Regions from separate parts of the Halobacillus sp. K22 genome, predicted to be linked through region 2. Evidence: predicted binding sites of a transcription regulator. Region 2 holds the regulator's gene; the other holds the start of a gene.
The links. The regulator LexA, encoded in region 2, represses DNA repair genes until DNA is damaged. The targets are predictions, from matches to a motif close to CGAACATATGTTCG.
Positions count from the first base shown of each region.

Region 1 (3,707 bases), on a different contig from region 2:
GGACATGGAGCCTACGGAATTGAAGCAGCGAGCCGCTATTACTTTAATAAAAATGCAGAAGAGTTAACGCTGACGGAAGCCTCTATGCTTGCAGGCGTTCCTAAAGGTCCAAGCTATTACTCTCCTCTGAACAATGCAGAGAACGCGGCCTCGCGCCAGAAACTAATTTTGGGAGAAATGGAGAAGAGCGGATTCATTACTTCTTCTGAAAAAAATGAAGCGGTGGAAGCCAGTCTAGTATACTCAGATCACTCTGACAGTTCCGACAAAGAAGCCGCACCATACTTTCAGGACCATGTCGTTGCAGAAGCTGCCAGAATTCTTGATATTACACCTGAAGAAGTTAAAACAGGTGGCTATCACATTCATACCACACTTATCAAAGACCATCAGAACACGCTTGAAAAACAAATCGACCGTCACATTCCTCCAGAAGAAGATATTCAAATCGCTGCTGCCATTATGAACAGTCATAACGGTGCGATTACAGCGCTGATCGGCGGCCGGGATTACGAAACCAGCGCTTATAACCGGGCTACTCAGGCGAAGCGTCAAGTAGGATCGACCATTAAGCCTTTCCTATATTACGCAGCACTGGCAGAAGGGTATTCACCGGTCACTATGATTGAAAGTAAGCCAACCGATTTTCAAATAGGTGATAACGGAAAAGTCTACAGTCCAACCAATTTTGGTGACCAATATGCAGACAAGCCGATTACAATGGCTCAGGCGCTTGCGGTATCTGACAATATTTATGCTGTATCCACCAACATGGATATCGGTCCTGATAAACTTGCGAAAACACTGGACACATTTGGTATTTCGACTCGTGCCAAACCTGTTCCTTCTCTTGCCCTTGGTTCTACTTCTATTTCTCTTTATGAAATGATGAGTGCTTACGGGAAAATGGTGAAAGGTTCTGAATCTCTGGAGGGTCACACCATTGAGAAAATTACAGATCGTCACGAAAATATACTTTTTGAATATCAGCCGGTATTTAATAAAGAGAAAGAAATCGATCCGAATCGTGCCTTTACTATTACTCACATGATGACAGGGATGTTTGATTCTTCCCTTGATGGATATGCTTCTGTTACAGGCAGTCCTATAAAGGGAAAACTGACTCGTATGTACGGCGGCAAATCAGGTACAACAGATTATGACAGCTGGATGATTGGCTTCAGCCCACAGTTTTTATCAGGAGTATGGGTTGGCCATGATGAAGGCGGCCGAAAACTTGAAACATTCAATGAAAAAAGATATGCCAAAGCTGTTTGGGCAGACACCATGGAATTAATTCATGAACCACTTCCATCAGCAGCCTTTATTCCAACCCCGGATGTAAAAGGGGTTTATATCGACCCTGAAACCGGGCACAGGTCCGGTCCTAATTGTCCGAAAGAACGTCTCATGTATATGGATAAAAGCGACATTCCAAAAGAAGTTTGCGGGGGCAATGAAGATAAGGATAAAGAAGAAATTGAGAATGAGTTTAAAAATGACCCATGGTTCAAAGATGTAGTAGACTGGTTCTTTTAAATAATCTAAAAAAAGACAAAGAAAACGACCGGCGGCAACCCGGTCGTTTTCTTTGTCCTAGTAATACATGTATAACCATGTGTTACTAAATATATTACCCATTCTGCCAGTACGTCAAGATTCCGAGTACCCTTTCGACCATTTTTTAGTGAACATTTTGTGAACAAATTATTCACCTAAATAATTGAAACATCGGTAAGGTCATCCAGAGAAATTTGAACTTTTTCTTTCGTTTCCCAATGTACGCCATAAACTTTACGCTTCAGTTTGTGAATGTACTCCATTTTCATGGGAATTTCTTCATAGTCAAAACCATTATGGATTTTGACGCGTACCGTCAGATCGTCGTTTAAAGCCCGCTGCAGTAAAAAGTCAATCTCAATGGCCTTCTGCTCATCAATAATCCCTTTCTCTACCCGCTCATCTTCCTTCCATAATTTCTTTATCATCTCTACATGCTCCGGCAGCATCAGCGATGTCCACTTAATTGTACCCCGGTCACGGTTACGGCTATCCATAGTTGATCATCCTCCTTATGCGAACATTTGTTCTTATTGTAGCACAAAACCTCTGTTCGTAAACTGGAATTTACAGGATAATCACTTTTAAGCGGGTTTTATCAGGCTTCCTTAACTATAAGATTCGTTCCTTTACATTTTCTTAATAACTTAGAAAATTAATTCTCTAACACCATCTCGAATTCAAGTCTTCAACAATAGGGCCGGTTTGTGGAAGACTCCTGTGGGATGAACATGATCGGTAAGATCCCGCAGGGCTGTTAAGCCCGAGGAAGCTTACCACAAGGGGTGTTCGACTAAGATCGCCACGTCCTGTGGCAACGTCAAACGACCCTGCGTCGTGCAGGGCCGGAAAGCGAAATCGTCCCCCGCAGGACCTAATTCTCACAAAAAACTCGAAATTAAGTCTTACAGTATCGGGAGCTTACCTGGAAGACTTAATACTTACGACAGACCCTGGGTTCAAGACCACTGATAAAATCGGGCAGTAAAAAAGCACTTTCTCTGAGGGAAAGTGCTTTTTCTCGTAATTTATTGGACACCAAGAGAATCTTTTAGGTCCTGACTTGTATTTTCCCATAAATCTGGCTTGAACTCACGGAGATATTCCCCGAGAATCGTTCTTGATTTTTCGTCCATATGCTCGACAACGAACTTTCCTTTTAAGGACTTATCCATATGGTTAACATGCTCCGGCATCAGCTTATAGCCTCGTTTAATCGAACGGTCAACGACAATTTCACTGCCCGCTACTCCGTAGTAGCAAGGCTTTCCTTCCTGATAATCCACAGTTACCCAGACGATCCAGTATAATAAACCATTCGCTACGACTTCACGGTCCGTAATAAATTTCACCCGCTTCTCCACCGCACTACGGGCATGCAGAGCCCCCATATCGACAAAGGCCTTCTCTTCATTTGGATCCACGATCACCGGGGTCATGTTTTCAAGGCTGATGGAGCCTACTCCATATCCACCGTGCCCATCCGTTGCGTCATCCTTAATAATCGTGAACTGTTTCTTCTTTTTATCACTTTTATCATCATTATTTTTAAATTGCTCAAATTCTTTCATGACAAACTGAACCTCCTCTAAACATGACTGATTTTTCCCTATTTTAACATAGAATCCACTCTTTGTTTTAGCATAAGGAATTGGATAAACCATTCATATAAACAGCTATTCATGTATTTAATGCTTTCTTCAAAGCATGCAGGGCCTGCATAACCTCCTGAATATCCTCTTCCCCGTTCCTTTGACGGTGGGCATGAAGCAGCACTGGTCAAACAGACTCCACCGAACGCCCAAAATCATACATCCACTCATACCGCGGCACCATCCACGTGTGGAAGTGGTGGGTGGTATCCTAATTATAGAAATAATAAACAAACTCAATTCCTAATAGCTGCTCCTTCTGCCCGCTGTTTACCCCTCATATTATACCCTTAATCAAACGCTTGTTTAATACCTTTACTTTCCTTTTATAACGCCTTTAACAGCCCTCTACGAGGAACGATGTTCGCTGTTGATAAAAACAAAGCTTTCATCTGAAGGGTCACCCGTTTTTCTACTTGCAGGTTTCCTTTTACGGAAAAACTTCTTCCACCCCATTGGGTTAGAAACAGGGACACCTACCCGTTTATGCTGAAC
Region 1 covers NZ_JBQQCN010000013.1:87,232-90,938, reverse strand. Annotated here, with positions in the region: gene ACTWPM_RS11180 (transglycosylase domain-containing protein) at 1-1,539, shown strand, start outside; gene ACTWPM_RS11175 (YolD-like family protein) at 1,716-2,057, opposite strand; gene ACTWPM_RS11170 (YwhD family protein) at 2,589-3,131, opposite strand; gene ACTWPM_RS11165 (ABC transporter permease subunit) at 3,561-3,707, opposite strand, start outside.
Region 1: a site for LexA is predicted at 2,078-2,091, ahead of ACTWPM_RS11175 (YolD-like family protein). Genes of this name have one in related genera too.

Region 2 (3,707 bases):
CCCCATTGGCATTCCTGGATGTCCGGAGCTTGCTTTTTCAACGGCATCGATAGTAAGTGTGCGAATTGTATTTATTGAAGTTTGTTCAAGGCTATTTGCCATAATCGCCATTCCCCTTTCTCTTTCGTAAATATGTACATGTATTATCCTATAATGAAATTTCGTTTGAAACAAGCGCCAGGGCGATATTTCAAGAAAAATCCAATGCCTTTGTTTAACTTTCCCTGAAAAGGGTTTTTTAAACAAAATAAAATCCGTACATTAACTGTACGGATTAATAATCAGTTCTTCTTTTCATTTTCCTGCATTTCTCTTAATTTCTTAGGGGTCACATCTTTTCCTTCAGGGTCTATAACGGTAACGCCCTTCAACTGATTCTTAAATGATTTACGAACATTCTTCAAATATTGCTGTCTTAAATCCTGTTGTTCTTCTTTTTCCTTAGCAGTTAATTCTTCCTGCTTAGATTTATTAGCCAATTCATTTATACGATCAATTTTTTCTTTAGATAACATAGATCAATACCCCTTTTTGTATATATTGTGACTCACAGGATCGATTCATGTGCGAACAAGAAAAAGACAAGTGGCCAGAGGACCCTTGTCACTTATTTAATCGTAACCCTTCTCTTCTTTTTTTTCAAGTAAGACGTGCTCCTGATATCTTCTATGGACCGTTGCCTTGGATACATCATACCCTAGTCCGCGAAGAGTGGCAGCTATATCTTTAAATGACAATTTATTCTGGCGTAAACGAACAACCTCATCTATGGGAAATTCAATCCGTTCTCGTCCAGGAGCCAAGTGTTGATTTGACAGATTATCAGCAGGGTTATAGCCTTCCTCTACTGCCTTTCTCATTCCTCTACGAATCTTCATATTATGTATTTTCCGCTGGTATTCTTCTACAATACCCACAATCTGAAGGACCATAGAGTCAGACTCAGCTATCTCCAGTTCTCCTTCATGAGATAGTGAATAGATTTGAACGTCCAATTTATTCAATTGATGAAATAATGCGATTTTGGTATTCCCGCGTCCAAGTCGAGTTTCATCTTGAATTAACAAAGCTTCTGCTTCCCTATTAGAAAAATACTCAAGCAAGCGGAAAATCCCCTCCCGTTCAATTTCGTAACCACTTGCTTGTTCCTCTATACAATCCACAACTTCCATACTGTGGTGTGCGGCCATCTGATTTAATTCGTTTCTTTGTCTGTTCAATGAAGAAACTTGTGCTTCTTTTTCGGTACTTACACGACAATATAGGATAACTCTCATGATGTTCGGCCCTTTCTATTAAATCTTCTCATACAGCATATAATAGATTATCCAATGGAGACCATTGAAAAGTAAAGAAAGGCTAAACTTGCGATAAACAGTACGAGATACGTTACATCGAGCTTTGAAAGTTTGTTGAACATGATTAGACCCTCCATTTTTAGGAACGAACGTTCTTAAGAACTAATGTTCGCTTTTTCTATTACCAATTATATACGAACAATAGTTCTTGTCAACCGATGTTTTCGAACGCTTGTTTGTATTATTTAAGTAGGCATGGTACAATGTGGTTAATATAAATCCTATGTACGAGGTGTAAATCTATGAGTAAACTTTCAAAGAGACAGCAAGAAATATTAGACTTTATTAAAGAGCAGGTAATTATGAAAGGTTATCCGCCTTCTGTTCGTGAGATCGGCCAATCCGTGGGTCTGGCATCCAGTTCGACTGTGCACGGACATTTGTCAAGATTAGAGAAAAAGGGGTATATCCGAAGAGATCCTACTAAACCAAGAGCAATTGAAGTGATAGAATTAGAGGAAGATCACAGTATCCCTAGAAGTGAAGCCTCTTATGCGCCTGTTATTGGTAAAGTAACGGCAGGTTCTCCTATTACCGCAGTCGAAAATATTGAAGAATATGTACCACTGCCTGACTCTTTAGCTGGTACAGACGATAACACGTTCGTACTTGTTGTACAGGGCGAGAGTATGATTGAAGCCGGTATTCTTGATGGTGATATGGTGATCGTGAGACAACAGCAGACAGCTCAAAATGGAGATATTGTAGTAGCCATGACAGAGGATGAAGAAGCTACCGTGAAGCGCTTTTTCAAAGAAAGAAACCATATCCGGTTACAGCCTGAAAATGCTACCATGGAACCTATTCTTCTAAATGATGTTGCTATTCTTGGACGGGTTGTAGGTTTATACCGTACGGTTCATTAAGCAAATATTAAGGGCAGCTCTTAAGAGCTGCCCTTTTTTCATTTTTTACCAATTTATCCTATTAATATATAGAAGAAAAAATAAAACACGTTCTTTACTATTTTGTAGACGAACAAGAGCAACAGCTGAAAAGTTCCATCCGAGATTGAGGTTCCCACGTCTATTGAACTGCTTCGCCCATCAGATTCCTTTCTTCATCCTCGCAAGATTAATCTTATTCTAGAAAAGTGCTGGTTTACCAAGTATTTCATTAAGGGAACTTATGTAATAAACCGACTCACTGGTACCTAAAACCATACGTAAAGCTTGACCTATAATAAATAAGGAGTTGATTAAAATGGGCTTAAAATCAAAGCTCTCAAAAATTCTAAGAATCTGGAACGACGTGGACGCTGTTCGTAATAACCGAATTGGCCAGCGAGTCGGCAGAAGAGCTGCTGGTAAAGTCAGTGGGAAGCTCATTCGTAAGATTTTTAAATAGGATTTTACTATCGTTAGTAAATAACATGGCCCTTTTGCTCAGCGCAACGGGGCTTTTTTCTTTTAAATTTATACAACTTTACTATCCATTTATCCTACTTAATGCCATTATTTCTTAAGTAATCAATTAAAGCGAACAAGATCTGCTCTTTACGATCTTTATAATTAGTATCCATCTTTATACGCTGGCTGCTAAAAAGAAAGGCATCATGCAAATAGAAGATGCGAGGTGTAGCTTGCCACGTGTGCTCTGTAATTCTATTCCAGATGTACGCTTCGAATTTTTCGGAATAGTTTTTTTGTTTAATACATGAGCGCACATCCGTTTTTTTAACCTCAATAGATCCTTCATACATATTTTTGCGAGCAATTTCCCACCACATTTCAGCTCTGTGAAATTCGCGAAGCTCATCCTTTTTAACAACATTTGTTGCATTAGGTTCCTCTGTTGAATTAACCAGTGTGCGCTCTTCAATAAACGCCCATAGATCAACTTCATTGATTCTCCATCCATCTTTACGCGTGGCTGGTTCGACGCCTTTAATTGTGCCGTTTCTCAGCCAACGTCGAAGACTTTCTTTATGTGTCGTAATTTTATATTGTTTTAATTTTTCCAAGGCCTGATCGACAGTATATTGTTCCATTCTACATCCCCTAACAAATCAATTGTTGTGTACAAATCATAACACAACACGTGTTGCGATACACGTGTAAACAGGTTTTGTCTGAGAACTTTGTGCATTTTTTACTAAAATACACTTCAAACTGAAGTATTTCAGACTGTCACTTTTTGTGAAACGATGGCTGTCTTGAAATAAAGTTTTTCTAAAAGAAAAAGTTGTGATAAGTTACTTAATATTTTTTCACATAAAAAAAACCTTCTGCAAACGTCCAAGTTAATTGAATTAATTAGAGTTTAAATCTCAGTATAAAATCTACTTATTATAATAATGTGCAATCATGTCACAGATTGATTCTTTTCTTATCAGTGGCTCCCAGCGAT
Region 2 covers NZ_JBQQCN010000004.1:49,706-53,412, reverse strand. Annotated here, with positions in the region: gene tkt (transketolase) at 1-102, opposite strand, end outside; gene ACTWPM_RS04655 (DUF896 domain-containing protein) at 282-515, opposite strand; gene ACTWPM_RS04650 (YneB family resolvase-like protein) at 612-1,277, opposite strand; gene lexA (transcriptional repressor LexA) at 1,601-2,224, shown strand; gene ACTWPM_RS04640 (hypothetical protein) at 2,562-2,705, shown strand; gene ACTWPM_RS04635 (hypothetical protein) at 2,800-3,348, opposite strand.